2 linked regions of the Streptomyces venezuelae genome follow. The protein of the gene in region 1 interacts with the protein of each later gene in a pairwise test. Links are inferred from orthologs where the notes say so. Each region holds a gene or a part of one and is shown on either strand. Other genes may lie near its edges. The genes, in order: ligA and leuS.

Region 1 (14,234 bases):
GACGTGCTCGCCAACGAGGTGCCGTCCCTGCTCCGCTGGGACCGCGACCTGTACGCCGTCCCCGCGATCGTCGGAGCCACGATGGTCGTCCTCTGCATCCGCTTCGACATGCTCAACGCCTTCACCAGCAGCGCCGCCGTCCTCACGGCCTTCGTCCTCCGGCTCCTCGCGATGCGCTACCACTGGCGCGCGCCCCGCGCCTGGAACCGCCGCTCGTCCGCGCGCGAGGAGCCCGAAAAAGCTACCGCTCAGTAATGAGCTGCGGTACCGTCGGAAGCATGAGCACGAGCACCGAGACGACCGCCGCCGCGACGACCGCCGTCGCCGCCGCGAGCGAGTTCGACCGCGACACCGCCGTCACCCTCCGGACTCCCGGTGTCTACGACGCCGACCTCTCCGCCGGCTGGACGATCATCCAGGCCGTCAACGGCGGCTACCTCCTCGCCCTGCTCGGCCGCGCCCTCGGTGACCACCTCCCGCACTCCGACCCGTTCACGATCTCGGCGCACTACCTCACGCCGTCCGTGCCAGGCCCCGCGGTGATCCGGACGGAGACCGTCCGTACCGGCCGGACCCTCTCCACCGGGCAGGCCTCGCTCTTCCAGTACGCCGAGGACGGCACCGAGGTCGAGCGCATCCGCGTCCTCGCCTCGTACGGAGACCTCGACGCCCTCCCCGACGACGTCCGCACCACCGCGACGCCGCCCGCGATGGCCGCGATCGAGAACTGCTTCAGCGCCGCCGACAACCCGGCCCCGAGGATCCCCGGCTCCTCCGCCATCGCCGACCGCCTGGACCTCCGCCTCGACCCGGCCTGCGTGGGCTGGGCCGTCGGCGCCCCGTCCGGCAAGGGCGAGATGCGGGCCTGGTTCGGCCTCGCCGACGGCCGCGCGCCGGACGCGCTCTCCCTGCTGCTCACGGTCGACGCGCTGCCGCCGACCTCCTTCGAGCTCGGCCTCAAGGGCTGGACCCCGACCGTGGAGCTCACCACCCACATCCGCTGCCGCCCGGCCCCCGGCCCCCTGCGCGTCTCGATCACCACCCGCAACCTCGCCGGGGGCTTCCTGGAGGAGGACGCCGAGGTCTGGGACAGCGCCGACCGGCTGGTGGCCCAGTCCCGCCAACTGGCCCGCGCCCCCCGCGGCTGACCACCGGCCCGCACCCCGCGCGACCGAGGGTTCTTGCCGTTCAGGCCGGATCCGAGGACGGAAGTCCCCGGCCCCCGGCCTGAACGAGGGCGTAAACCGGCCAGGCGCCGGGGCCGCCGCGGTGGACTCGTAGAATCGACCCACCATGGCTTACCTCGACCACGCCGCGACCACGCCGATGCTGCCCGAGGCGATCGAGGCGATGACCGCCCACCTCGCCGTCACGGGCAATGCCTCCTCCCTCCACGCCCCCGGACGGCGCGCCCGGCGGACCGTCGAGGAGGGGCGCGAGACGCTCGCCGCCGCGCTCGGCGCGCGGCCCAGCGAGGTCGTCCTCACCTCCGGCGGCACCGAGGCCGACAACCTCGCCGTGAAGGGCCTCTACTGGTCCCGCCGCGACGCCGACCCGCGCCGCACCCGCGTCCTCGCCAGCCCGGTCGAGCACCACGCCGTGCTCGACGCCGTCGACTGGCTCGCCACGCACGAGGGCGCCGACGTCGAGTACCTCCCCGTCGACCGCTACGGCCGCGTCCACCCCGAGGCCCTGCGCGAGGCCATCGCCCGCGACCCCGGGTCCGTCGCCCTCGCCACCGTCATGTGGGCGAACAACGAGATCGGCACGGTCATGCCGGTCCGCGGACTCGCCGACGCCGCCGCCGAGTTCGGCGTCCCCCTGCACGCCGACGCCGTCCAGGCCGTCGGCCAGGTCCCCGTCGACTTCGCCGCCTCCGGTCTCGCCGCGATGACCGTCTCCAGCCACAAGATCGGCGGCCCGTACGGGATCGGCGCCCTGCTCCTCGGCCGCGAGTACACGCCCGTACCCGTCCTGCACGGCGGCGGCCAGGAGCGGCACGTCCGCTCCGGCACCCTCGACGTGCCCGCCGTCGCCTCCTTCGCCGTCGCCGCCCGGCTCGCCACCGAGCGCCGCGAGGAGTTCGCCCGCGAGGTCGGCGCCCTGCGCGACGAGCTCGTCACCGCCGTCCGCACGGTCGTCCCCGACGCGATCCTCGGCGGCGACCCCGACGAGCGGCTCCCCGCCAACGCCCACTTCACCTTCCCGGGCTGCGAGGGCGACTCCCTTCTCCTGCTGCTCGACGCCGCCGGCATCGCCTGCTCCACCGGCTCCGCCTGCACCGCCGGCATCGCCCAGCCCAGCCACGTCCTGCTCGCCACCGGCACCGACCCGGACCTCGCCCGGGGCACCCTGCGCTTCTCCCTGGGCCACACCTCCACCGAGGAGGACGTGACGGCGGTCGCCGAGGCCATCGGCCCGGCCGTGGAGCGGGCGAGGACCGCGGGCCTCAGCTAGGGCCTGTCCGACGGATCACGGCCGGGGCCGACCGTCACACCGGCTTCTTCGGCGCCTCGCGCACGAGGCGCAGATAGCGGTCCCAGTCCCAGTGCGGACCGGGGTCGGTGTGGTCGGTGCCCTCGACCTCCACGTGCCCGATGATGTGCTCCCGGTCCACCGGTATCCCGTACCGCGCGCAGATGTCGGCCGTCAGCCGCGCCGACCCCGCGTACATCGCCGCCGTGAAGTCCTGCGGCCGGTCGACGAAGCCCTCGTGCTCGATGCCGATGCTCCGCTCGTTCATGTCGCGGTTCCCCGCGTGGAACCCGACGTCGAGCTCGCGGATCATCTGCGCCACATGGCCGTCCTTGCGGACCACGTAGTGCGCGGCCGCCCCGTGCCCCGGGTTCTTGAAGACCTTCAGCGCGGTCGCGTAGCTGCCCTGCACGACATGGATCACGACCCGGTCTATGCCGTAGTCGTCCGGCCGGTCGGCCCGCCGCCAGTTCGCCCGCGCCGCCGACGTCCACTCGGCGCCCTTGTGGTCGAGCTCGCCCTCGACCCGCTTCTTCTCCATCCCCGGCAGCCGCCACCACGCGCGCGCCAACTCGTCCCTGGCCAGCGCCGCCGTGCCCAGCACGGCGACCCCGCCGCCGAGCAGCACGGCCCGCCGCCCCACCCGCCTGTCCGAACCGCTTCCCCTGCTCCCCATGCACCAGAGAACGCTTACTCCCGCGACCTTGGTTCCCGGGCCCCGTACCCTGGTAGGGCTATGACTGAGACTTCGCCCCCGCGCCCCCGCACCCAGCCCCTCCGGGTACTTGCCGCAATGTCCGGCGGTGTGGACTCCGCCGTCGCCGCCGCCCGGGCCGCCGAGGCGGGCCACGACGTCACCGGCGTGCACCTCGCGCTCTCCGCGAACCCGCAGTCGTTCCGTACCGGAGCGCGCGGCTGCTGCACGATCGAGGACTCGCGCGACGCGCGCCGGGCCGCCGACGTCATCGGCATCCCGTTCTACGTGTGGGACCTGGCCGAGCGGTTCCGCGAGGACGTCGTCGACGACTTCGTCGCCGAGTACGAGGCGGGCCGCACGCCCAACCCCTGCCTCCGCTGCAACGAGAAGATCAAGTTCGCGGCGCTGCTCGACAAGGCCCTCGCCCTCGGCTTCGACGCCGTCTGCACCGGCCACTACGCGACGGTCGTCCTGAACGAGGACGGCACGCGTGAGCTCCACCGGGCCTCCGACATGGCGAAGGACCAGTCGTACGTCCTCGGGGTGCTCGACGAGAAGCAGCTCGCGCACGCCATGTTCCCGCTCGGCGACACCCTCACCACCAAGGACGAGATCCGGGCGGAGGCCGAGCGGCGCGGGCTCGCGGTCGCGAAGAAGCCCGACAGCCACGACATCTGCTTCATCGCCGACGGCGACACCCAGGGCTTCCTCGCCTCCCGCCTGGGCAAGGCGGAGGGCGACATCGTCGACGAGGCCGGCACCAAGGTAGGCACCCACGAGGGTGCCTACGGCTTCACGATCGGCCAGCGCAAGGGCCTGCGGATCGGCCACCCGGCCGCCGACGGCAAGCCCCGCTACGTCCTCGACATCTCGCCCGTGAACAACACGGTGACGGTCGGCCCCGTCGAGGCCCTGGACGTCACCGCCCTCACCGCGATCAAGCCCCGCTGGTGCGGCACGGCCCCCGAGGGCCCCGGCCGCTACACGGCCCAGCTGCGTGCCCACGGCGGCGAGACCGAGGTGACGGCCGCCCTGGCCGACGGCGAGCTCACCGTCACCTTCGCCGAGCCGGTCCGCGGCGTCGCCCCCGGCCAGGCGATCGTGCTCTACGACGGGACGCGCGTCGTCGGCTCGGCCACGATCGCCACCACCACCCGCCGCACGACCGAGCCCACGCCCGCGTAGCGGGTCAGCCGGGCGGAGGCCCTACGCGGCCTCGCTCGTCTCCCGCTCCTCCGCCAGGAACTCCTCAAGGACCGGCGCCAGGACGTGCGGGGCCACCTCGTGCGTCTGGCCCGTCAGGGTCCGGTGGCGGGCGCGGGGGAGCGCCGCCGTCAGCGCACGGGCCGCCCGGCGCGCCCACACCGGACTCGCGCCCCCGTCGACGACCAGCACGCGCGCGTGGACCCCGGCGAGCCGCCGCTCCGGCACCGTCCCGTCGCCGAGGACGGCGTGGTCGTACGCGAGGGTCGACGCCAACGCGTCCCCGCCCGGCCACGCCTCCGCCGGTACGCCCGAATCCGCGAGGAACAGGTCGAGGGCCGCGCCCCGCTGCCCCCGCCCGAGCAGCTCCGCGGCCCGGCCGTGCCGCGCGGCGGCCTCCGCCGAGTACGGCGGCTCGTACACCGACACCGGCCCGGCCGAGAGCCCGGCGGCCACCGCGGCGAGCGCCAGGGCGCCCCCCGTGCCCACCCCGTGCAGGGCCGCGCCGCTGCCGGCCTCCCCGGCCACCGCGGCCAGGTCCTCGATCTCCCGCTCCACCGCGTACGGCCCCGTGTCGCCGCTCCCGCCGCGCCCCCGCCGGTCGTACGCCACGACCGAGAAGCGACGGGCGAGGAGCTCGGCGAGGGGCCGCTCGCTCGCGGCCGTGCCCAGGGCCCCGCTCACCAGGACCAGCGGCGGCCCCGCCCCGTCCCCGTACCGCTCGTACGCGATCGTCGTCCCGTCCCGCGACACGACCCGTCCCCCGACCCTGCCCAGCGTGGTCTTCACCTCGTCCATGGCAGTGCAGACCGGGCCCGCCCCCGGAACTCATCGTCGCGCGGAGGGAATTCCCGAAGAATCTTCGAAGCCGCTGGTCACCCCCTACGGTGGAGCGCATGAACATCTGCGTCTTCCTCTCCGCCGCCGACCTCGACGACCGCTACACCGTCCCCGCCCGCGACTTCGCCGAGCGCCTCGGCAAGGCCGGTCACACCCTCGTCTGGGGCGGCTCCGACGCGGGACTCATGGGGGTCGTCGCGGACGGCGTCCGGGGGGCGGGCGGCCGGCTCGTCGGCGTCTCCGTCGACTTCCTCCAGCACAAGGCCCACCCGAGCACGGACGAGATGGTCGTCGCCCGCGACCTGGCCGAGCGCAAGGCGCTCCTCCTGGCGAAGTCCGACGCGATCGTGGTCATGGCCGGCGGCATCGGGACCCTCGACGAGGCCACCGAGATCCTGGAGCTGAAGAAGCACGGCAAGCACACCAAGCCGGTGGTCCTGCTCAACACGGCGGGCTTCTACGACGGCCTGAAGATCCAGCTCCGCCGCATGGACGACGAGGGCTTCCTGCCGCTCCCGCTCACCGACCTCGTCTTCTTCGCGGAGGACGGCCCGACGGCCCTCGCGTACCTGGAGGAGAGCCTGGGGGCGGGCAGCGGCGCTCGCTGATGGGAGCATGGCTCCCATGGCTACACATGTGATCACCGGAGCCGGCTCCGGCATCGGCGCGGCCGTCGCGCGCCGCCTCCACGCGCGCGGGGACGAGCTCGTGCTGCACGCGCGCGACGCGGGCCGCGCCAAGGAGCTCGCCGCGCAGTTCCCGGGCGCCCGGACGCTCGTCGGGGACCTGGCCGACCCGGACCGGCTGTCCTGGGCCTTCTCGCACCAGACCATGCCCGAGCGGGTGGACAGCCTGCTGCACATCGCGGGCGTCGTCGACCTCGGTCCGGTCGGGGACCTCACCCCGAAGACCTGGCACCACCAGCTCAACGTCAACCTCGTCGCCCCGGCCGAGCTGACCCGGCACCTCCTGCCCCAGCTGCGGGTCTCCCAGGGCCACGTCGTCTTCGTGAACTCGGGCGCCGGGCTCGCCGCCCACGCCGAGTGGAGCGCGTACGCCGCCTCCAAGCACGGGCTCAAGGCCCTCGCGGACTCCCTGCGCCACGAGGAGCACGCCAACGGCGTGCGGGTCACCTCCGTCTACCCGGGCCGCACCGCGAGCCCCATGCAGGCGAAGGTGCACCAGCAGGAGGGCAAGGAGTACGACGCGTCGAAGTGGATCGACCCGGAGTCGGTCGCGACGGCGATCATCACCGCGATCGACCTGCCGCGCGACGCCGAGATCAACGACCTGACCGTCCGTCCGGGGCGATAGGCGTGAGCGACGAAGCAGACAAGGGCGGTACGAGGCCCTTCGGCCCCGCCACCGGTGTCGGGTCCATGCCCGGCGGCGACGCCCGCGAGGCCGCGAAGACGGTCGCCGGCTCCTTCGAGGACTTCCCCTTCCTGGCGGAGCTGCCGGCGCGGGGGCCCGGCGCCGACATGATCGGCCGGACCATCGGGATGCTCGTCGACCTGTACGCGCACGTCGAGCCGAGCGGCTGGCGGATCAGCGACCGGCCCGGCCGGGACACCAAGCGGGCCCGCTCCTGGCTCGGCGAGGACCTGGACGCCCTGGAGGAGTTCACCCAGGGGTACGAGGGCCCGCTCAAGGTCCAGGCCGTCGGCCCGTGGACGCTCGCCGCGGCCCTGGAGCTGCGCGGCGGCGAGGCGGCCCTCGGTGACGCGGGCGCCTGCCGCGACCTGGTCGGCTCCCTCGCGGAGGGGCTCCGCGCCCACCTCGCGGAGCTGGCCAGGCGCGTCCCCGGGGCCCGGATCGTCCTCCAGCTCGACGAGCCCTCGCTCACGGCGGTGCTGCGCGGACACGTCCGTACCGCCAGCGGCTACCGCACCTACCGGGCCGTCGACCGGCAGGTCGTGGAGAGCGCCCTGCGGGACGTGATCGCGGCCCACGACGGGCCGGTGGTCGTCCACTCCTGCGCCCCCGACGTCCCCTTCGCGCTGCTGCGCCGGGCCGGCGTCACCGGGGTCTCGTTCGACTTCGGACTCCTCACCGAACGTGACGAGGAGTCGATCGGCGAGGCCGTGGAGGCCGGCACGAAGCTCTTCACCGGTGTGGTGCCGTCCACCGACGGCCCGTTGTCGGACCCGGGCGGTAGCGTCATGGGTGTCAGGACGCTGTGGCGCAGGCTGGGGCTGAATCCGGGGACTCTCGCGGAGTCCGTGGTCGTCACCCCCACGTGCGGGCTCGCGGGCGCTTCGCCCGCCTATGCCCGCGCGGCCCTCGCCCACTGCGCCCGGGCGGCGAGATCGCTCGCGGACAACCCAGAGTGACCGGGTTTCGAGGCACGGGAGGACGGACGAAGGTGGCAGTCGAACAGGGGGCCCTGCCCGCCGAGGCACGGGAGAAGCACGCCGACCTTGCGGAGCGGGTCGAGGAGCACCGCTTCCGGTACTACGTGAAGGACCAGCCGGTCATCAGCGACGGCGAGTTCGACAAGCTCCTGCGCTCGCTGGAGGCGCTGGAGGAGGAGTACCCGGAGCTCCGGACGCCCGACTCGCCGACCCAGAAGGTCGCCGGGCAGTACGAGACGGACTTCACCTCCGTCGAGCACCGGGAGCGCATGCTCTCCCTCGACAACGCCTTCGACGACGAGGAGCTCGCCACCTGGGCCGAGCGGGTCGCGCGGGACGTCGGCACCCCCGACTTCCACTACCTGTGCGAGCTCAAGGTCGACGGCCTCGCCGTGAACCTCACGTACGAGCACGGGCGGCTGACCCGCGCCGCGACCCGCGGCGACGGCCGCACCGGCGAGGACATCACGCCCAACGTCCGGACGATCGCCGACATCCCCGACCGGCTGCGCGGCGACCGCGTCCCGGACCTCGTCGAGATCCGCGGCGAGGTCTACTTCCCGATGGAGGGCTTCGAGGCGCTCAACGCCCGCCTGGTGGAGGCGGGGGACAAGCCCTTCGCCAACCCGCGCAACGCGGCCGCCGGTTCGCTGCGCCAGAAGGACCCCAAGGTCACCGCCTCCCGCCCGCTCCACATGGTGGTGCACGGCATCGGCGCCCGCGGGGGCTTCGACATCTCCCGGCTGTCGCAGACGTACGAGCTGCTGCACGAGTGGGGCCTGCCGACCGCCCGGCACAACCGCGTGGTCGACTCGCTGGACGGGGTGCGGGAGTTCATCGCGTACTTCGGCGAGAACCGCCACTCCGTCGAGCACGAGATCGACGGGGTCGTCGTCAAGCTCGACGAGATCCCGCTCCAGGGCCGGCTCGGCTCCACGGCGCGCGCGCCCCGCTGGGCCATCGCCTGGAAGTACGCGCCGGAGGAGGTCAACACCAAGCTGGTCGACATCAAGGTCGGCGTCGGCCGCACCGGGCGCGTCACGCCGTACGCGCAGGTGGAGCCGGTGACCGTGGCCGGCTCCGAGGTCGAGTTCGCCACCCTCCACAACCAGGAGGTGGTGAAGGCCAAGGGCGTGCTGATCGGCGACACGGTCGTGCTGCGCAAGGCCGGTGACGTGATCCCCGAGATCCTCGGGCCCGTCGCCGACCTGCGGGACGGCAGCGAGCGGGAGTTCGTGATGCCCGCCGAGTGCCCGGAGTGCGGGACGCCGCTGAAGCCGATGAAGGAGGGCGACATCGACCTCCGCTGCCCGAACGCGCAGACGTGCCCGGCCCAGCTGCGCGAGCGGCTCTTCTTCCTCGCCGGGCGCCAGTGCCTGGACATCGAGAACTTCGGCGCGGTCGCCGCGGCGGCCCTGACCCGCCCCCTGGAGCCGGCCGAGCCGCCGCTCGTGGACGAGGGCGACCTCTTCGACCTCACCATCGAGCAGCTGCTGCCGATCAAGGCGTACGTCCTGGACCCGGACAGCGGGCTGCCCAAGCGGGACCCGAAGACGGGCGAGGAGAAGATCGTCACGGTCTTCGCCAACCAGAAGGGCGAGCCGAAGAAGAACGCCCTGTCGATGCTGGAGAACATCGCGGCGGCCAAGGCGCGGCCGCTCGCCCGTTTCATCAACGGCCTGTCGATCCGGCACGTGGGGCCCGTCGCGGCCGAGGCGCTGGCCCGTGAGTTCCGCTCCCTGGAGCGGATCGAGCAGGCGAGCGAGGAGGAACTGGCAGCCGTCGACGGCGTCGGCGGGATCATCGCGACCGCCGTGAAGCAGTGGTTCGCCGAGGAGTGGCACCGCGAGATCGTGCGGAAGTGGCGCGCCGCCGGGGTGTCGCTGGAGGACGAGGGCGCCGGGGAGGAAGTGGGGCCGCGTCCGCTGGAAGGTCTCACGGTCGTCGTGACCGGCACCCTGGAGAAGTTCACCAGGGATGGCGCAAAAGAGTCCCTCCAGAGCCTCGGAGCGAAGGTCACCGGTTCCGTTTCAAAGAAGACCGCCTTTGTGGTCGTCGGCGAAAACCCTGGTTCGAAGTACGACAAGGCGATGCAGCTGAAGGTTCCGGTTCTGGACGAGGAAGGCTTCTCGGTCCTGCTCGAACAAGGTCCCGAAGCCGCTCGCGAGGCCGCGGTACCGGTCGCCGAGTAGCCTCCGCCGGCCCCGCGAAAGGTCACCCGTTCGGCGCATACCAGATCGTTACGGGTGGCCGGGTCGCATTCGGGCAAGAGAGGGAGAGCGCTGCCCGTCGGAGCCCTCGGCGGCCTACTGTGGTGACCGTGCGTCCTGTCCCGCACGTCCGCGCGAGGGCTGCCGGTCGTGCGCGCCAGGACGAACGGCCCAGTGGCATGAGGAACGGCCGCCCGGTGGCGGCCGCATGGCGGACGGCCCGACGCCGGACGGCCGCGCGAGCGCGGCCCATCACACACCGACGGCACCGCTGCTTGTGAGAGGGACGGGAATGGAACCGACCGAGAGCGTCGCCCCGGCCCCACGGCCGTTCGGCCGTGTGGTCCCCACGGGCCTCACCTCCCGGCTGCCCGCAGCCGTGGTGGGCCTCGCCGCCGTCGTGCTCGTCGCCGGCCTCCAGCGGGCCCTGAGCACCGGACACGGACTCTTCCCCGGCGGCGCCGCGGGCTGGTCCCTCGCCGTCCTCACCGGCCTCATCGTCGGTCACCTGGTCGCGCTCGGGCGCGACCGCTGGTGGGGCGGCACGGGCTCCGGCGCCGCCCTCACCCTCGCCGTGCTCCTGCTGTACGGCTGGGTGCCCGCCGGACTCGTCTCGCTGACCGTCGTCGCCCTCGTCGGCGCCGCCCGCCGGCACCGCTGGCGACAGGGCCTGCTGCACGGCGCCGCCGACGTCCTCGGGGTCGGCGCCGCCGCCCTCGTCCTCGCCGTCTTCGGAGACGTACCGACCGTCGAGGAGCCCTGGCAGCCCCTCGACTGGACCATCGGGGACCTCCCGGAAGTCGTCCTCGCCGCGGCGGCCTACCTCGTGGTGACCCGGATCCTGCTGTGGTACACGCTCGCGCCCCAGGGCCGCGGACTGCCCACCATCGCCCGCACCGCCCTCCTCCGGCAGGGGCTCGTCGCCGTCGCCCTGCTCGGCATCGCCCCGCTCATCTGCGTCGTCGCCGCCACCCGGCCCGTCCTCCTGCCCCTCTTCGCGTTCCCCCTCATCGCCCTCGACTCCACCCTCTGGATCGCCCGGGCCCGCGCCGAGGAACAGCTGCGCGACCCCCTGACCGGACTCCCCAACCGCCAGTGGCTCCTGGAGCGGGCCTGGACCGCCCTGGAGGAGGCCGAGGGCGAAGGCGCCCGCGCCGCCCTCGTCCTGATCGACCTCGACCGCTTCCGGTCGGTCAACGACACCCTCGGACACCTCGCCGGCGACCGGCTGCTCCTCCAGATCGCGGAACGGCTCCGCCTCGCCCTGCCCCACGGCGCCGAGGCCGCCCGGCTCGGCGGCGACGAGTTCGCCGTCCTGCTGCCCACGGCCGACTCCACCACCAGCGCCCAGCGCGTCGCCCGCCACCTCGTCGCCGAACTCTCCTCCCCGCTCGACCTCGACGGACTCACCCTCGTCCTGGAGGCCAGCGCGGGCGTCGCCGTCTTCCCCGACCACGCCCTCGACGCCGAGGGCCTGCTGCGCCGCGCCGACGTCGCCATGTACCAGGCCAAGCGGGACCGCACGGGCGTCGAGGTCTACGAGTCCAAGCGCGACTCCAACACCCCCGACCGGCTCGGCCTCCTCGGCGACCTGCGCCGCGCCCTCGACGCGGGCGAGGTCGAACTCCACTACCAGCCCAAGGTCCGCTTCGACGGCCAGGTCGCGGGCCTGGAGGCGCTCGTCCGCTGGGTCCACCCGGAGCGCGGGAAGGTTCCGCCGGACGAGTTCATCGCCATCGCCGAGTCCTCCGGCCTGATGCCCCACCTCACCGAGTACGTCCTGGAGACCGCCCTCGCCCAGGTCGCCCGCTGGCGCAGCCAGGGCCTCAACGTCCCGGTCGCCGTCAACGTCTCGCCGCGCGACGTCCACACCCCCGGCTTCGCGGGTGCCGTCGCCGCCCGCCTCGCCCGCCACGGCGTCCCGGCCGGCGCCCTCCAGCTGGAGATAACCGAGCACGTGCTCCTGGAGGACCCCCAGCGGGCCGCCGACACGCTCAACGGCCTCACCGGCCACGGCGTCAAGATGTCCCTCGACGACTTCGGCACGGGCTACTCCTCCCTCGTCCACCTGCGCCGGCTGCCCGTCAGCGAACTGAAGATCGACCGTTCCTTCGTCGCCCGGCTCGCCGTCGACACCGAGGACGCCGAGATCGTCCGCTGCACCCTCGACCTCGCCCACTCCCTCGGCCTCCTCGTCGTCGCCGAGGGCGTGGAGGACGACGAGACCTGGGAGCGCCTCCGCGACCTGGGCTGCGACGCGGTCCAGGGCTGGCTGGTCGCCGCCGCGATGCCGCCCGCCGAGGCGACCGCCTGGCTCCTGGCCCGCGGCGAGCACGGCTGGCGCCGCCCCGCCGACATCGCCGCCGAGGTCGCCCTCGACCAGCCCTCCGGCCAGGTCGTCCCGTAGGACGTGTCACGCCCCGGGCCGACCGTTTCACGGGGAGCGGCACCGGCCCCATAGGATGGACCAAACCATCAAGCTCACCCCGTGAGGAACCGCATGCCTGGCATCACGCGCGAGGAGGTCGCCCACCTCGCCCGGCTGGCGCGTCTGGAGCTGAAGGGCGAAGAACTCGATCACTTCGCCGGCCAGCTCGACGACATCATCGGCGCGGTCGCCCGCGTCTCCGAGGTCGCCGACCAAGACGTTCCGCCGACCTCCCACCCGCTGCCGCTGACCAATGTCATGCGCGCGGACGAGGTCCGTCCGTCGCTCACCCCTGAGCAGGCGCTCTCCGGCGCCCCGGCCCAGGAGCAGCAGCGTTTCAAGGTGCCGCAGATCCTGGGGGAGGACTAAGAAGTCATGACGGACAACATCATCATCAAGCTCACGGCCGCCGAGATCGCCGGGAAGATCGCCGCCGGCGAGCTCACCGCCGTCGAGGTGACCGAGGCCCACCTCGCCCGTATCGAGGCCGTCGACGAGAAGGTCCACGCCTTCCTGCACGTCGACCGCGAGGGCGCTCTCGCGCAGGCGCGCGCCGTCGACGAGAAGCGCGCCCGCGGCGAGAAGCTCGGCCCGCTGGCCGGCGTCCCGCTCGCGCTCAAGGACATCTTCACCACCGTCGGCATGCCGACGACCGTGGGCTCGAAGATCCTCGAGGGCTGGATCCCGCCGTACGACGCGACCCTGGTCAAGAACCTCAAGGCCGCCGACGTCGTCATCCTCGGCAAGACCAACATGGACGAGTTCGCGATGGGCTCCTCCACGGAGAACTCCGCCTACGGTCCGACCGGCAACCCCTGGGACCTGACCCGGATCCCCGGCGGCTCCGGCGGTGGCTCGTCCGCCGCCCTCGCCGCGTACGAGGCCCCTCTCGCCATCGGCACGGACACCGGCGGTTCCATCCGCCAGCCCGCCGCCGTCACCGGCACCGTCGGCGTCAAGCCGACCTACGGCGGCGTCTCCCGCTTCGGCATGGTGGCCTTCTCCTCCTCCCTCGACCAGGGCGGCCCCTGCGCCCGTACGGTCCTGGACGCGGCCCTCCTGCACGAGGCGATCGCCGGGCACGACCCGCTCGACTCGACCTCCATCGACGCCCCGGTCCCGCCGGTCGTCGAGGCCGCCCGGAACGGCTCGGTCGCCGGCATGCGCGTCGGCGTCGTCAAGCAGTTCCGCGGCGAGGGCTACCAGGCCGGTGTCGTGCAGCGCTTCGACGAGTCCGTCGAGCTGCTCAAGTCGCTGGGCGCCGAGATCGTCGAGCTGGACTGCCCGACCTTCGACCTCGCCCTGTCGGCGTACTACCTGATCGCGCCGTCCGAGTGCTCCTCGAACCTGGCCCGCTTCGACGCCATGCGCTACGGCCTGCGGGTCGGCGACGACGGCACGCGGTCCGCCGAGGACGTCACCGCCCTCACCCGTGAGGCCGGCTTCGGCGACGAGGTCAAGCGCCGCATCATCCTCGGTACGTACGCGCTGAGCTCCGGCTACTACGACGCGTACTACGGCTCGGCCCAGAAGGTCCGGACCCTCATCACCCGCGAGTTCGAGAAGGCCTTCGAGGAGGTGGACGTGATCGTCTCCCCGACGACCCCCACCACCGCCTTCCCGATCGGCGAGCGCGCCGACGACCCGATGGCGATGTACCTCGCGGACCTGTGCACCATCCCGACCAACCTGGCCGGCAACGCCGCGATGTCGCTGCCCTGCGGCCTCGCGCCCGAGGACGGTCTGCCGGTCGGCCTGCAGATCATCGCTCCCGCCATGAAGGACGACCGGCTGTACAAGGTCGGCGCCGCCGTCGAGGCCGCCTTCGTGGAAAAGTGGGGGCACCCGCTGCTTGAGGAGGCTCCGTCGCTGTGAGTGCCATGGCAAAGAAGGCCAAGAACTTCAAGAAGTCGAAGACCGGCATCTACGTCTCGCTGGCGACCACCGCGTTCGGCGCCGTCAGCGTCGCGAAGCAGGCCAAGCTGGCCCGCAACGACAACGACATGCTGCGGCTGATCGACTCCGCC
Region 2 (14,783 bases), 3.2 Mb from region 1 along the record:
CGCGGCCGCACGGCCCGTATCAGCCCGGGATCCTGGTGCGCGGACCCGTGGTGGGCGACCTTGAGCACGTCCACCGGCCCCAGCCCTGGACCGCTCCTCAGAAGCGCGCGCTGAGCCGGCGGTTCGAGGTCGCCCAGGAGCAGCAGACGGAGCCCTCCGGCGGCCCGGACGAGGAGGGTGACACTGGCGTCGTTCGCCCCGTCGACGGAGCCACCGACCGATCCGCCGGAACCGGCCGGCGGCCACAGCACCCACCACTCCAGCGCTCCCACCCTCCGATGCTCGCCCGCCCCCGCACGGACCACCGGCACCCCGGCGGCGGCCGCCGTCCGCCGCACGAACGCGGCCTGCGCGGGCGGCTCTTCGAGCCCCGTGGTCTGGATCGCCCCCACCGAGCGCCCCCGCAGCACCCCTGTCAGGCCGGCCACGTGGTCGGCGTGGAAGTGCGTGAGCACCAGCAACGGCACCCGCCGCACCCCGAGCTCCCGCAGGCAGCGGTCCACCGGTACGGGGTCGGGGCCGGCGTCCACCACGACGGCCGCGTCACCGCCCGCCGAGAGCACCGTCGCGTCCCCCTGCCCCACCTGGCACATCGCGAACACCCAGTCCGGCGGGGGCCATCCCGTGGCCCATCGCGTCAAGGGCACCGGTCGGACGGTCACGAGCAGAAGCAGCGCGGCGACGAACCCGGCGATCCACCCCCGGTGCGGAAGCCTGCGCGCCCCGAGCAGCACGAGGCCCGTGACCAGCGCCAGGACCAGCCCGCCCCACCACCCGTCGGGCCAGGCCAGCTGGGCCCCCGGCAGCTCCCCACCCGCACGCGCCACCCCCGCGATCCACCCGGCCGGCCACCCCGCCACCCACGCGACCCCAACCGCGGCCGGCTCCCACACCTGCGCCAGGGCGAGCGCGGCGAAGCCGAGCACCGTGGCAGGTGCGACCGCCAGTTCGGCGAAGAGATTCGCCGGGATGGCGACAAGACTCACCCGGGCGGCGAAGACCACCACGACCGGCGCACACACCGCCTGCGCCGCGAGGGCCGCCGCCAGCGCCTCCGCGAGCCGCCCCGGCACCCGGCGCCGCCGCAGCGCCTCGCTCCACCGCGGGGCGACCGTCAGCAGGGCCCCGGTGGCGAGCACCGAGAGCAGGAAGCCGTAACTCCGCGCCAGCCAGGGGTCGTAGAGCACCAGGAGCAGGACGGCGGCGGCCAGCGCGGGGATCAGCGATCTGCGGCGCCCGGTGCCGATCGCCAGGAGGACGACGAGCCCGCACGCCGCGGCGCGCAGCACGCTCGGATCGGGCCTGCAGACGACCACGAAGGCCAGCGTCAGCGCTCCCCCGGCCACCGCGGTCGCCCGCAGCGACAGTCCGATCCGGGGAGCGAGCCCCCCTCGCTCCACCTGGTGCGCCCTCCCGGGACGCCCGATGAGCAGGAGCAGGACGACGGAGAGGTTGCTGCCGGAGACCGCGAGGAGATGCGTGAGGTCGGTGGCCTCGAAGGCGTCCCGCAGGTCGGGCCCGATCCTGGAGGTGTCCCCCACGACCAGCCCCGGCAGCAGGGCGCGCGCGTCCGGAGCCAGCCCCTCGGTCGCTCTCCGCAGCCCGGCGCGCAGTTCGCCCGCCGTGCGCTGCGGCGCGCTCGGTGGACCGACGATCCGCGGCGGACCCGCTCCGTCGACCTTGAGGACCGCGGCGAACGGCTCACCCGAGCGCAGCGGCGGCGCCAGCCGGGCTCCGACCCGCAGCCGTGTCGAGGGCAGGAGTCGCAGCCACTCGTCTCTGCCTTCCCCCGGCGGCACGATCAGCAGCACCGGCGCTCGCGTCCTGTGCGCCGATCCGTCCGGCCGCTCGACGCGGGTCACCTCCCCGTCGAGGACGACCGAGACCGGCGCCATCGCGTTGCCCCGCACCCGGGGCCGGGTGAGCCGTGGGTCGGAGGTGACGGTGACCTCCATCTGCGCCCGGACGTAGTCACGCGCCAACGCCGGCACTGGACCGCGCCGCAGGTCCGCCGCGTGCAGCCCCGCCGAGGCCGCCCCGGCCGCCGCGCACAGCAGGACCCCCGCGCACGCGGTCGCCCGCAACCGCCGCCCCGACGTCACCGGAGCGGTCCCGGGCGTCACCGGAGCGGCCACCGACACGTCCGGTCCCCCTCCCACGGCTTCCCGGGCCTCGTCCGCCCCGCCGAACCGCCGCAGGACCAGGACCGGAACCAGCAGGGCGATCGCCCCCACCAGGCAGACCGTGACACCGGCCACCGTCCACCAGCCGGTGACACCCACCGCACAGGCCGCCGCCGCCCAGACCGCCAGCGCGAGAGGAACGAGCCTCAGGTCGGCCGGTCCCTCCTCGCCCACCCTCCGGACCCGGTTCACGGCCGGACCAGCGGTTCGAGGTCGGCGAACCGGCGCTCCCCGATGCCGTTGACCTCCCGCAGCTCGGCCACCGACCGGAAGCCGCCCTGCTCCGTGCGATGGTCGACGATGTGCCGCGCGAGGACCGGGCCGACGCCGGGCAGGGTGTCGAGCTGTTCCACAGTGGCCGCGTTGAGACTCAGCGGCGTCGCCGGCCCGCCGGTCCCGGCACCGGCTCCGGGACCGGAGCCGCCGACCGGCACCCCCGGCAGCCCGACAAGGACCTGCTCGCCGTCCATGAGCACACGGGCCCGGTTGATCCCGGTCAGATCGGCCCCCGGTTCCGCTCCGCCCGCAGCCTTCAGCGCGTCCGCCACCCGCGAGCCCCCGGGCAGCGTCAGCACTCCGGGCCTGCGCACCTTGCCGCCGACGTCGACGACCACTCTCGCCCCACCCGCAGCGGGTCCGGGGCTCTGCTCATTCCCCGCTCCGGCCCGGGCCACGGATGCGGCGGGTGTGGCCGCCGCGGTCGCGGCGCGGACGATCTCGGGAGCCCGCACCGGCTCCGGCCGCCCCGTCCAGAAGTACCCGCCGGCGAGGCCGGCGGCCACGAGCAGGATCACGGTCAGCGCGGCCAGCGCCCGAGGTTCGAGCCCGCACCGCGTCTGCACCCACAGCGGAGTCCGCTCCCGCAGCACCGCCACGAGCCGCCCCCGCACCGCCCGCGCAGGAGACCCCCGCTCCGGCGCCTCAGGTGTCTCCGCTGCCTCAGGCACCGACGGCGGGAAGAGTGCGTCCCCCCGTCGCCGCACGACAGTCCGGGGCACCTCGGAGACCCGGCGCACCCGGGTGCGCCTCCGCGCCCGCCCAGGAGGCGCGCCGCGCCCTCCCGGGCGACTGCGCCCGTCGGAACCCGGCGCCCTGCCGGGCCCGCTCGTCGGAGCGCCCGGCCTGTCCGCGGCTCCGGTGGTGATCGATGCGATACGTGTACGAAGTGCCATGCTCGTGACGGTAGAGATCACGACGGCCCTGTGCGGGACTCACCCAAGTCCCGTGGAAAAGACTCTGGTTGTGGATATCTCCGTCACTCCTACGAGGAGGAGAAGGAGGTAGGGGAGGTAGGGGAGGTAAGGGTGGTGGCGGTGGCGGATCTCAGCGCGGTGAGACGACGACCGCGAGGAGCCCCGGGCCGGTGTGTGCGCCGATGACCGCCCCCACCTCGCTGACGTGGAGTTCCTCGATGCCCGGGATCCGCTCCTTGAGCCGGTCGGCCAGCACGGCGGCCCGCTCCGGTGCGGAGAGATGGTGCACGGCGATGTCGACGGCGCCGGAGCCGGCCCGCTCCACGGCGATCTCCTCCAGGCGCGCGATGGCCTTGGAGGCCGTCCGCACCTTCTCCCGCAGCTCGATGCGTCCGCCGTCGAGTTCGAGGAGCGGCTTCACCGCGAGCGCGGAGCCCAGCAGCGCCTGCGCGGCACCGATGCGCCCGCCCCGGCGCAGATAGTCGAGCGTGTCGACGTAGAAGTAGGCGGAGGTTCCCGCGACGCGCTTCTCGGCCGCCGCGACCACCTCGTCGAGAGATCCGCCCGCTTCCGCGACCTCCGCCGCGGCCAGCGCGCAGAAGCCCAGCGCCATGCCCACCATGCGGGTGTCCACCACGCGCACCGGCACCGGGGCGTCCTTCGCCGCGAGCACGGCGGCGTCGTACGTCCCGGAGACCTCCGCGGACAGATGGAGCGAGACGATTCCCCGCGCCCCCGCCTCCGCGGCCTCGCGGTAGGCGGCGGCGAAGATCTCGGGACTCGGCCGCGAGGTGGTGACGGGCCGCCGCTTCTGCAGAGCCTCGGCCAGGGACCGGGCCGAGATCTCCGTGCCCTCCTCCAGCGCGCGGTCACCGATGACGACGGTCAGCGGGACCGTCGTGATAGCGTGCCGCTCCCTCGTCTGGGGTGGCAGATAGGCCGTGGAATCGGTGACGATCGCGACATGCCGGGACATGAGCGGGAGGTTACCTCCCGCAGCCTCGGCGCGGCAGCCCGGCCCCCCGCCGGACGCCCCAGAGGCCCCTCCCCGCACCACCAGGCACCCGCGACCCGCCCGACCAAGCCAAGCCAAGCTCGGCCAGGTCAGGTCGTGGTCTCCGGTCGGGCCGACTTCTCCCACGGGTAGGCAGTGCGCCGGGGATCAGGCGCCGTGATCGCGGGCGGCTCGTCCCCGGCCGCCAGCCCCGCCGTCCCTGCGGGGCTCCCCCACGGGTCCGACGCACCCGACTCCGGCGCCGTCTCCGGACCGTCCCAGTGACGCAGGGCGCCCGCCTCGACGTCGATCTGAGCACTCAGCGAGGACAGGTCATCCTCCGCGAACTTCAGCGCCCGGTCCCGGGCAGCCCGGCGCAGCGCCTCGGCCGACCCCGTGATCTGCTCGGTCCGCCGCGTGAGCTCCGGCAGCTGTCCGGCCACCCACGCCTTGTCCGGCTCCCGCTCCATGCGCTTGAGGTCCCCGTCCAGTTCGAGCCCGTGTGCGCTGAGCCGGTGGAACAGGTCGAGCGACTCCTTCAGCGACGCGTCCTCACCCACACCCGCCTGCAGCGCCTCCTGCGTGGCCCTCATCGAGGTGCGCAGCGAGAGCCGCAGCCGGGCCAGCTCGCCCGCGACCCCGGCCTGACCGAAGCTCTTGGCACGCAGCGTGGTGTCCTCCACGGTGCGTCGGGCCTGGTCCAGGGTGCGGTCCACCCCACGCTTGGTCGCCTTGGCCACCTTCACGGTGGCGTAGATCCCCAACGCCACGAAGGCGAAGAAGAGCAGCGCCATGATCGTGATAATCGCGGCTTCCATGTCCGCCCCTCCGGCATCGGTCGAGTCCCCACGACTGTGGTCCCTCCACCGTAAACGGAGCGGGCAGGCCAGGGGTTCCATCGGAACCCCCAACCTGCCCGTAGGGGAAATCCCCCATGCCTCCGCCGTCAGCCGACAGACATCAGTCGCAGACGTCAGCCGTAGCCGTCAGCCTGCGACGATGTTGACCAGCTTCGGCGCGCGCACGATCACCTTGCGGATCTCCGCGCCGCCCAGCGCCCCGACCACGTGCGGGTCGGCCAGCGCCAGCGTCTCCAGCTCCGCGTCCGTGATCGACGGGGAGACCTCCAGGCGGGCCTTGACCTTGCCCTTGATCTGCACGACGCAGGTCACGGTCTCGTCCACGACGTACGCCGGGTCGGCGACCGGGAAGCCCTGGTGGACGACCGAGTCGGTGTGGCCCAGCTTGCGCCACAGCTCCTCGGCGATGTGCGGGGCCAGCGGGGCGACCAGCAGCACCAGCTGCTCGGCGACCTGCCGGGACAGCGCGCCACCGGTCTTCGTCAGGTGGTTGTTCAGCTCGGTGACCTTGGCGATGGCGGTGTTGAAGCGCATCGCCGCCATGTCCTGGGCGACACCGTCGATCGCCTTGTGCAGGGCACGCAGCGTGTCCTCGTCGGCCGCGGTGTCGACGACGGTGACCTCGCCGGTCGCCTCGTCGACGATGTTGCGCCACAGTCGCTGCAGCAGCCGGTACTGGCCGACCACGGCGCGCGTGTCCCAGGGACGCGAGACGTCCAGGGGGCCCATCGCCATCTCGTACAGGCGCAGGGTGTCGGCGCCGTACTCGGAGCAGATCTCGTCCGGCGTCACCGCGTTCTTCAGGGACTTGCCCATCTTGCCCAGGACGCGGCTGACCTTCTCGCCCTCGTACCAGAAGGCGCCGTCCCGCTCCTCGACCTCGGCCGCCGGCACGGCGATGCCGCGGGCGTCCCGGTAGACGAAGGCCTGGATCATGCCCTGGTTGTACAGCTTGTGGAACGGCTCGGCCGAGGAGACGTGGCCCAGGTCGAACAGCATCTTGGACCAGAAGCGCGCGTACAGCAGGTGCAGCACGGCGTGCTCGGCGCCGCCGACGTACAGGTCGACGCCGCCGGTGGGCATGCCCTCGCGCGGGCCCATCCAGTACTGCTCGACGGCCGGGTCGACCAGCTGCTCGGAGTTGTGCGGGTCCAGGTAACGCAGCTCGTACCAGCAGGATCCGGCCCAGTTGGGCATGGTGTTGGTCTCGCGGCGGTAGCTCCGCGGGCCCGCGCCGTCGCCCAGGTCCAGGGTGACGTTGACCCAGTCCTCGTTGCGGGACAGCGGGGTCTCCGGCTGGGTGTCCGCGTCGTCCGGGTCGAAGGTGCGCGGCGAGTAGTCCTCGACCTCGGGCAGCTCCAGCGGCAGCATCGACTCGGGCAGCGAGTGCGCGACGCCGTCCTCGTCGTAGACGATCGGGAAGGGCTCGCCCCAGTACCGCTGGCGGCTGAACAGCCAGTCGCGCAGACGGAAGTTGACGGTGCCTTCGCCGATGCCGCGGTCGGCCAGCCAGGAGGTGATCTTCGCCTTGGCGTCGACGACGCCCAGACCGTCCAGCGAGATCTCGTCGTTGGCGGAATTGACCAGCTTCGCCTCGTAGGAGGCGAAAGCGTCGTCCCACGTCGCCGGGTCGGTGCCGCGGTCGTCCGACGGCTCGACGACGCAGCGCATCGGCAGCTCGAAGGCGCGCGCGAAGGCGAAGTCGCGGGTGTCGTGCGCCGGGACGGCCATGATGGCGCCGGTGCCGTAGCCCATCAGGACGTAGTCGGCGATGAAGACGGGGACCTGCTCGCCGCTGACCGGGTTGGTCGCGTACGCGCCGGTGAAGACGCCGGTCTTGTCCTTGGCCTCGGCCTGCCGCTCCACGTCGGACTTGGAGGCGGCCTGCTTGCGGTAGGCGTCGACGGCCTCGGACGGCGTGGCGTGCCCGCCGGTCCAGACGTCGTGGGTGCCCTCGGGCCAGGCGGCCGGGACGATCTTCGCGGCGCCGTCGACCAGGGGGTGCTCAGGAGCCAGGACCATGTAGGTGGCGCCGAACAAGGTGTCCTGGCGGGTGGTGAAGACGGTGATCGCGCCGGTGTCGCCGACCTGGAAGTCGACGCGGGCGCCCTCGGAGCGGCCGATCCAGTTCCGCTGCTGCAGCTTGATGGCCTCGGGCCAGTCCAGCGCGTCCAGGTCGTCCAGCAGGCGGTCCGCGTAGGCGGTGATCCGCATGTTCCACTGGCGCAGCTTGGACTTGAAGACGGGGAAGTTGCCGCGCTCGGAGCGACCGTCGGCGGTGACCTCCTCGTTGGCCAGGACCGTGCCCAGGCCGGGGCACCAGTTGACGGGCGCGTCGGAGGCGTACGCCAGGCGGTACTCGCTCAGGACGTCGGAGCGCTCGGCGGCGGTCAGCTCGCTCCACGCGCGCGTGGAGCCGGGAACCTCACGCGTGCCGTTCTCGAACTGCTCGATCAGCTCGGCGATCGGACGGGCCTTGCCGGCCTCGTCGTCGTACCAGGAGTTGAAGATCTGCAGGAAGATCCACTGGGTCCACTTGTAGTACTCCGGGTCGATCGTGGCGAACGACCGGCGCTTGTCGTGACCCAGGCCCAGCCGGCGCAGCTGGACCTTCATGTTCTCCATGTTGGCCTCGGTGGACACGCGCGGGTGCGTGCCCGTCTGCACGGCGTACTGCTCGGCCGGCAGGCCGAAGGCGTCGAAGCCCAGGGTGTGCAGCACGTTGTGACCGGTCATGCGCGCGTGGCGGGCGTAGACGTCCGTGGCGATGTAGCCCAGCGGGTGGCCGACGTGCAGGCCCGCACCCGAGGGGTACGGGAACATGTCCATGATGAACTTCTTGGGCCGGGCGGCGACCTCGGGGTCGCCCGCCAGGTCGCCGGAGGGGTTCGGTGCCTCGTACGTGCCCTCGGCGTCCCAGAAGTCCTGCCAGCGTGCCTCGATGTCGGCGGCCATGGCCGCCGTGTAGCGATGCGGGGCCGCCATCTCGGCGGTCGTATTGATCTCGGTCATGGTCCTTGAAGCTCCATCGATCGTCTCTGCCCACTGCCACGAACTGCCGCGAAATGAAAAATCCCCTCGCACAGGAGGGGACGCCGCGCCGACTCCGGCGGGATGACGGTCGACGGGGCGACGGTCATGCGCCGGGACTGATCAGCGCGGCTCGGTAAGCAGGAGGCGTACGGCACGCATGGCGCCAGGGTACCGCAGGGCCCGCGCGGGCCGCACCGACGTTCCACGCGCGAGCGGACGAGGAAGACGTACGGGCACACGAGGAGTACGGGCACACGAGACGTACGAGCACACGAGGAGCATGTGCAAACGAAGAAGCGGGCCACCCGATCCGGGTGACCCGCTTCCTTTCTGTGGAGCTAAGGAGAATTGAACTCCTGACCTCCTGCATGCCATGCAGGCGCTCTACCAACTGAGCTATAGCCCCTTGCTGCTTTCCCGTCTCCGTTTCGGTTTCCCTCGCGGCGACAGACAGAACATTAACCGGCTCCCGGGCAGATCTCCAAATCGATTCCCCGAGCCCCTCCGACCTGCCCGGTAGGGTCGCCGACTGTGTCCGTCTCCGTGCTCTCGAAAACCCGCGCCCGGCCGTGGCCCCTGGCCACCGCCGCGGCGGTCTGCCTGCTCTCCTTCGCGTCCTTCTGGGTGGCGCAACGCCTCGCCCACGTGAACATGCTCGACGTGATGGTCTACCGGGCCGAGGGCGAGACACTGCGGGCCGGCGGGGACCTCTACGCGATGCGCGCCACCTCGGCGAACCTCGCCATGACCTATCCGCCGTTCGCGGCGGTGCTGTTCCTCCCGCTGACCCTGGTGAGCGTCCCGCTGATGCGGACGCTCACGACCGCGGGGAACCTGCTCCTGGTGATCGCCCTGGTCCAGCTGTCGCTCCAACTGGTCCGCCCCGCACTGTCCCGGACGGACCTGTGGCGTACGACACTGTTCGTCGCCGCCGCCGTGGTCTGGTGCGAGCCGGTGTGGACGACACTGCGGTACGGCCAGATCAACCTGCTCATAGCGGTGGCGGTCCTCTGGGACCTCACGCGCCGCGAGGGCAGCCGCTGGGCCGGGCTCGGGATCGGTCTCGCGACAGCGGTGAAGCTCACACCGGGGCTCTTCGTGGTCCTCCTGCTCGCCGCCGGCTTGCTCCTGTGGCGCCGGGACCACCGCTGGAACCAGTGGCTCCGCACGGGCGTGACGGCGACCGGGGTGTTCCTGGCGACGACACTGACCGTGGCGCTGGCCCTGCCGGCGGACTCGAAGAAGTTCTGGACGGAGACGCTCTTCGCGACCGGCCGGGTCGGCTTCGCCGAGGAGACCGCCAACCAGTCCATCAGCGGCGTCCTGGCCCGCCTGATGCACACGGATTCCCCGGGCATCTGGTGGCTGCTGACCGCGGCCGTCATGGGCGGTGCGGCGATGTACCTCGCAGTACGGGCCGCTGTCCGCGGCGACAAGGCGGCGGCTGTGATCATCTGCGCGTTCACGGCGCTGATGATCAGCCCGATCTCCTGGTCCCACCACTGGGTCTGGTGCGTGCCCCTGCTGATCCTGCTCGCGGACCGCGCCACGCGCGCGTGGCCGGTGACGGGTGTGGTGGCCCTGGCCTTCACGTCGTTCGCGCTGTGGTGGGTGCCGCACGACCCGGGCCGTCCCGAACTGGACCAGAACGCGGGTCAGATGCTGCTGTCCGCCGTCTATCCGCTGACGGCGACGGCGCTGCTCGTGGCGTACGTGCTGAAGGAGCGGCGTCAGGCTCTGGCGAAGGAGTAGAACCGCTTGAGGGTGCAGTGCTCGTCGAGGAGCCGGCCGTAGATCGGCTCCCCCTCCAGCTCGCGGTACGTCTCGATGGGGTCGCCTTTTATGATCAGCGCCCGCGCGCACTCCTCGCACCAGTACTGGAAGTCGGGATTGACGGGGTCCATGTCGCGCACGATGGGCGTACCGCTGCCGCACCAGTCGCACTTCCGCCTGTGTGCACCCATCAGTCAGCTCCAGCTGTGGCCGCAGGCCGCGCACCCATAGGACACCCTGCCGTTTTCGCCGAGCACTTGGGTCACCCTCCCGTCCGGATTCTCGTCCCCCTCCGGCCGTCCGATTCTGCCATGGCCCCGCAAGAGGGTCAGCGCGCTCGCCGGGGCAGCCCTGCCACGGCCCCGACGACCGCCGTGGCGGCCAGGGCGAGGCCGGTCGCCCAGAACGCGTCGGCGGACGCTTGTGCTCCGCCGGCCGTCAGGCGGCCCAGGAAGAGGGCGCCGAAGGCAGCGACTCCGATGAGCTGGCCGAGCTGGGTGACGGTGGCGAGCAGTCCGCTGGCGTCGGCGGCGTCCTCGGGCCGTACGGTGGCCAGCGCGCCGGTCAGGGCGGGACTGAAGGCCAGTGCGATGCCGACACCCACGCCGCACAGGGCCGGGTAGAGACCCCAGCCGCCCGTTCCCCCGTCCGCGAGGGACCGGCCGAGGGCGAGCGAGGCGCCCGCCGCGAGCAGGAATCCGCCCGGGATCAGCGCGCGTTGCGTACGGGCCGGCCAGCGCCGCCAGGTCAGTCCGACCACACCGAACGCGACGGCGGCGGGGCCGAAGGTGAGTCCGGCGCGCAGGGCGCTGAGCCCGAGCCCGCCCTGCAGGTGCAGGGTGAGGGTGAACAGGAACCCGGCGTTGACGCCCATCGCCACGGCGATCCGGACGACCGCCCGCCCCATGCCGGGAACCCGCAGGACGCGCGGGGCGATGAGGGGCGCGCCACCGCGCCTGGCGAGTCTCGACTCGTACGCGCCGAACACGGCGAGGAACAGCAGGGAGCCGCCGAGCGAGAGCCACGCCCACAGCGGCCAGCCCTGTTCCTCTCCAAGGACCAGGGGGACGGTCAGCAGGCACACGGCGGCCGCGAGGAGGAGCAGTCCTGGCAGGTCGAGGCCGCGGGTCCGCTCGGGCCCGGTGCGGGCGTCGCGCGGCAGGACGCGGGCGCCGAGGGCGAGCAGGGCGAGCCCGATCGGGACGTTGACCAGGAAGACCGGCCGCCAGCCCGTGCCGAAGAGGTCGGCGCTGACGAGGACGCCGCCGGCGACCTGGCCCGCGGCGGCGCCGGTGGCCAGGACGGCGGAGTACGCGCCGAGCGCCCGGACCCGGTGCTCTCCGGTGAAGTTCCGCTGGATGAGGCTCAGCACCTGCGGGATCATCAGGGCGGAGCCGGCCCCCTGGACCATCCGGAAGGCGATCAACTGGCCGGTTCCGGCGGCGAGTCCGCAGGCGAGGGAGGCCGCGGTGAAGAGGGCGAGGCCCCCGAGGTACATCCGGCGGTGGCCGAGCAGGTCACCGAGTCGGGCCCCGGTGATCAGCAGCACCGCGTAGGTGACGGTGTATCCGGCGACGACGAGTTGGAGTCCGGCTCCGGAGGCGGAGAGTTCGGCGCGGATGGTGGGGGCGGCGACGTTGACGATGAAGACGTCGAGGAGCGCCATGAACTGGGCGGCCAGCACCACGCCGAGCAGCGTTCCGGGTCGATTGTCGGTGCCACGGTCTTTACTGAGTACGGGACGTGTTGTGGTCGAGGGCATGCAAGGAGCGTGCCCGCGGTCCGATACGGGTAACGAGAGCCCGCTGATGCTGGTACTGACACCACCTGGCAACGGCGGCACGGGGACTCGACCATGGGGGTGTGACGACTGTGGCAGCTGTACCGATCCAGCCGCGCCGACGGCCTGAGCTGGCCGCCTTCCTGCGCGGCCGCAGAGCCCGGGTGACCCCGGAGGACGTCGGCATGCCGCCGGGGCTGCGCCGCCGCACACCGGGGCTGCGCCGCGAGGAGGTCGCCCAGCTCTCCGGGGTGGGTGTGACCTGGTACACGTGGTTGGAGCAGGGCCGGCCGATCAACGCCTCGGCGCAGGTGCTCGACGCCGTCGCCCGCACGCTCCGCCTCGACCGGCCCGAGCGGGAGCACCTCTATCACCTGGCCGAGGTGCCGTACACGCCGGAGCGCGCCGCCCCGGACGTCGAGGTCGTCAGCCCGGAGATCCAGGGAATCCTCGACGCCCTGGACCCGCACCCGGCGGTGCTCTACAACGCGCGGTACGACGTGCTGGCGACCAACACCACCTACGAGCGGCTCTTCCTGTGGGAAGGCAACGGCCTGGACACGGGCCCGTTCGGTTTACGCAACGTGCTGTGGGCGCTCTTCACCGCGCCGGAGCCGACGTGCCCCCTGGTCGACCGGGAGCAGGAGCTGCCGCTGATGGTGGCCCAGCTGCGGGGGGCGTACGGACGCCATGTGGGCGAGCCTGCCTGGGAGGCGTTCGTGCGGCGTCTGGCGGAGGCCAGCCCCGTTTTCGCGCGGCTCTGGCAGAGCGGCGACGTCGTGCCGCCGGGGACCCGGGTGAAGACCTTCCGTCACGAGGCGGTCGGCGAGATGCGGATGACCTCGGTCTCCCTCTCCGTCAACGGGATGCCGGAGTGCCGGATCGTGACGTACACGCCGAACGACGAGGAGAGCCGCCGCGCGATCCGGGCACTGGGCGGAAACGACGAATCCCGCCCCCTGTTGGGGACGGGATTCGGTGACTGTGGAGCTAAGGAGAATTGAACTCCTGACCTCCTGCATGCCATGCAGGCGCTCTACCAACTGAGCTATAGCCCCTCGTGTTCTCTGCGCTCTCTGCGCTGCGAACAAGATGAACTTTAGCCTGTGACCTGCCGGAAAGTGAAATCCGGGTCCGGCAGGCCGCTCACGCGCCTCAGTCGTCGTCGCCGAGGACCGGCTCGGGCAGCGTGCCGGCGTTGTGCTCCATCAGGCGCCAGCCACGGGCGCCCTCTCCGAGGACGGACCAGCAGCAGTTGGAGAGCCCGCCCAGGCTCTCCCAGTGCTGGGCCTCCAGGCCCAGGAGCCGGCCGATGGTGGTGCGGATCGTGCCGCCGTGGCTCACGACGACGAGCGTGCCGTCCTCGGGAAGCTTCTCGGCGTGTTCCAGGACGACCGGAGCGGCCCGGTCGGCCACCTCGGTCTCCAGTTCGCCGCCGCCCCGACGCACGGGCTCGCCGCGCTTCCAGGCGGCGTACTGCTCGCCGTAGCGGGCGACGATCTCGTCGTGGGTGAGTCCCTGCCACTCCCCCGCGTACGTCTCGCGCAGCGCGGAGTCGTGGGCGACGGTGTGTCCGGTGAGCGCGGCCAGCTCGGCGGCGGTGGCCGCTGCCCGCTTCAGGTCGGAGGCCACGACGGCGTCCGGCTTCAGCGCGGCGAGCAGCCGGGCGGCCCGGCGCGCCTGGGCGACGCCGGTCTCGGTCAGCTCGATGTCCGTGGACCCCTGGAACCGGCGCTCCAGGTTCCAGGAGGTCTGGCCGTGACGCCAGAGGACGATGCGGCGGCCACTGCCGCCCTTGGTGGTGCTCAGCTGAGCTCACCGTCCGGTCCGTCGGGCAGGCCGGAGCCGGCCTCCAGGTCGACACCGGTCAGGGCGGCGTGCTCGGCCGCCTTGCCGCGGGTCTTCAGGGCTTCCTCGGGCAGCGGAAGCTCGGGGCAGTCCTTCCAGAGGCGCTCGAGGGCGTAGAAGACGCGCTCCTCGCTGTGCTGGACGTGGACGACGATGTCGACGTAGTCCAGGAGGATCCAGCGGGCGTCGCGGTCGCCCTCGCGGCGGACCGGCTTGGCGCCGAGGTCCTTGTTGAGCCGCTCCTCGATCTCGTCGACGATCGACTTGACCTGGCGGTCGTTGGGGGCGGAGGCGAGCAGGAAGGCGTCGGTGATCGACAGCACATCGCTGACGTCGTACGCGATGATGTCGTGAGCGAGCCGGTCGGCGGCAGCCAGAGCGGCGGCGTTGACGAGCTCGATGGAGCGATCCGTGGCGGTCACAAGTGGGCTTTCGTCGGCGGTCCAGTACCCCTCCAGGGTCTCACGGACCGCCGACGCCGCCGCCAACGTTTATCCCGGGGCCTCTACCGGGCCCTCGGGGCCTTGTAGTCCTGGCCCAGGACGACGGTCACCGCGGCCGTTCCCGAGGGCTTGCCCTTCTCGACCGAGCCGGCCGGGAGCCCCAGGGTCTTGGCGACCTCGGCCGCCGTCACCTTCTGGGCTTCGTCACCGTAGATGACCTGCGACTTCTCCTGGGTTTCCGCCTCGGCGCCGCCGATGAAGACGTAGCCGCCGTTGATCAGGACCACCCGGGCCGCCTCGGTCGCGTCCTTGCCGGATCCGTCCCGCACGGAGACCCGCGGCACGTCGCCGGCGTCGGGCGCGGAGACCTTGCCGCCGAGGATGTCCTTCACCACGCTGTCGCTGGCGCCCTCACTGAGCGTGCCGTCCTGGCCGACCGGCAGCAGGGCCGTCTTGTGGTCGCCGATCTTGGCGTGCTCGGCGAGCTTCGCGAGGGAGGCGCCGAGGTCCTTCTCGGGGAGCGACGGGTCGAGGATCTGCACCAGGGACTCGACGGTGACCGTCGCGGCCTTCGGGTCGTCGGAGATCTTCCGCAGCACCCCGTACATGACCTGGCCGAAGCGCTGGAGCTGCTTGACCTCGGCCTCGCCGGGAGCCCGGTACGTCGCGTAGGCGA

Evidence for each region.
Region 2: the proteins of ligA (region 1) and leuS interact in binary tests that used the Escherichia coli proteins (3 or more experiments, as listed by UniProt). The link is inferred for Streptomyces venezuelae from one-to-one orthologs.

Annotation. Positions count from the first base shown.
Region 1 is NZ_CP029194.1:2,645,784-2,660,017, reverse strand. The notes cover bases 7,272-10,170. They hold ligA (NAD-dependent DNA ligase LigA), read left to right. Parts: upstream 7,272-7,580; coding sequence 7,581-9,761; downstream 9,762-10,170. Other genes in these bases: DEJ46_RS11670 (putative bifunctional diguanylate cyclase/phosphodiesterase), read left to right, coding at 10,072-10,170; DEJ46_RS11680 (methionine synthase), read left to right, coding at 7,272-7,548. Outside these bases: DEJ46_RS11720 (trimeric intracellular cation channel family protein), read left to right, coding at 1-255; DEJ46_RS11715 (thioesterase family protein), read left to right, coding at 279-1,148; DEJ46_RS11710 (cysteine desulfurase family protein), read left to right, coding at 1,294-2,457; DEJ46_RS11705 (N-acetylmuramoyl-L-alanine amidase), read right to left, coding at 2,492-3,151; tRNA 2-thiouridine(34) synthase MnmA, read left to right, coding at 3,212-4,357; DEJ46_RS11695 (alpha/beta fold hydrolase), read right to left, coding at 4,379-5,173; DEJ46_RS11690 (TIGR00730 family Rossman fold protein), read left to right, coding at 5,272-5,823; DEJ46_RS11685 (SDR family oxidoreductase), read left to right, coding at 5,831-6,529; more of DEJ46_RS11680, read left to right, coding at 6,532-7,271; more of DEJ46_RS11670, read left to right, coding at 10,171-12,186; Asp-tRNA(Asn)/Glu-tRNA(Gln) amidotransferase subunit GatC, read left to right, coding at 12,280-12,576; Asp-tRNA(Asn)/Glu-tRNA(Gln) amidotransferase subunit GatA, read left to right, coding at 12,583-14,082; DEJ46_RS11655 (hypothetical protein), read left to right, coding at 14,088-14,234. UniProt on the Escherichia coli protein: DNA ligase that catalyzes the formation of phosphodiester linkages between 5'-phosphoryl and 3'-hydroxyl groups in double-stranded DNA using NAD as a coenzyme and as the energy source for the reaction.
Region 2 is NZ_CP029194.1:5,809,182-5,823,964, reverse strand. What follows is about bases 5,157-8,604. They hold leuS (leucine--tRNA ligase), read right to left. Parts: upstream 8,243-8,604; coding sequence 5,357-8,242; downstream 5,157-5,356. Other genes in these bases: DEJ46_RS26660 (hypothetical protein), read right to left, coding at 5,157-5,188. In the rest of the region: DEJ46_RS26675 (ComEC/Rec2 family competence protein), read right to left, coding at 1-2,375; DEJ46_RS26670 (helix-hairpin-helix domain-containing protein), read right to left, coding at 2,372-3,130; DEJ46_RS26665 (DegV family protein), read right to left, coding at 3,507-4,352; more of DEJ46_RS26660, read right to left, coding at 4,481-5,156; DEJ46_RS26645 (glycosyltransferase 87 family protein), read left to right, coding at 8,795-10,015; DEJ46_RS26640 (hypothetical protein), read right to left, coding at 9,994-10,227; DEJ46_RS26635 (MFS transporter), read right to left, coding at 10,365-11,720; DEJ46_RS26630 (helix-turn-helix transcriptional regulator), read left to right, coding at 11,900-12,820; DEJ46_RS26620 (histidine phosphatase family protein), read right to left, coding at 12,972-13,625; rsfS (ribosome silencing factor), read right to left, coding at 13,622-14,086; DEJ46_RS26610 (LCP family protein), read right to left, coding at 14,170-14,783.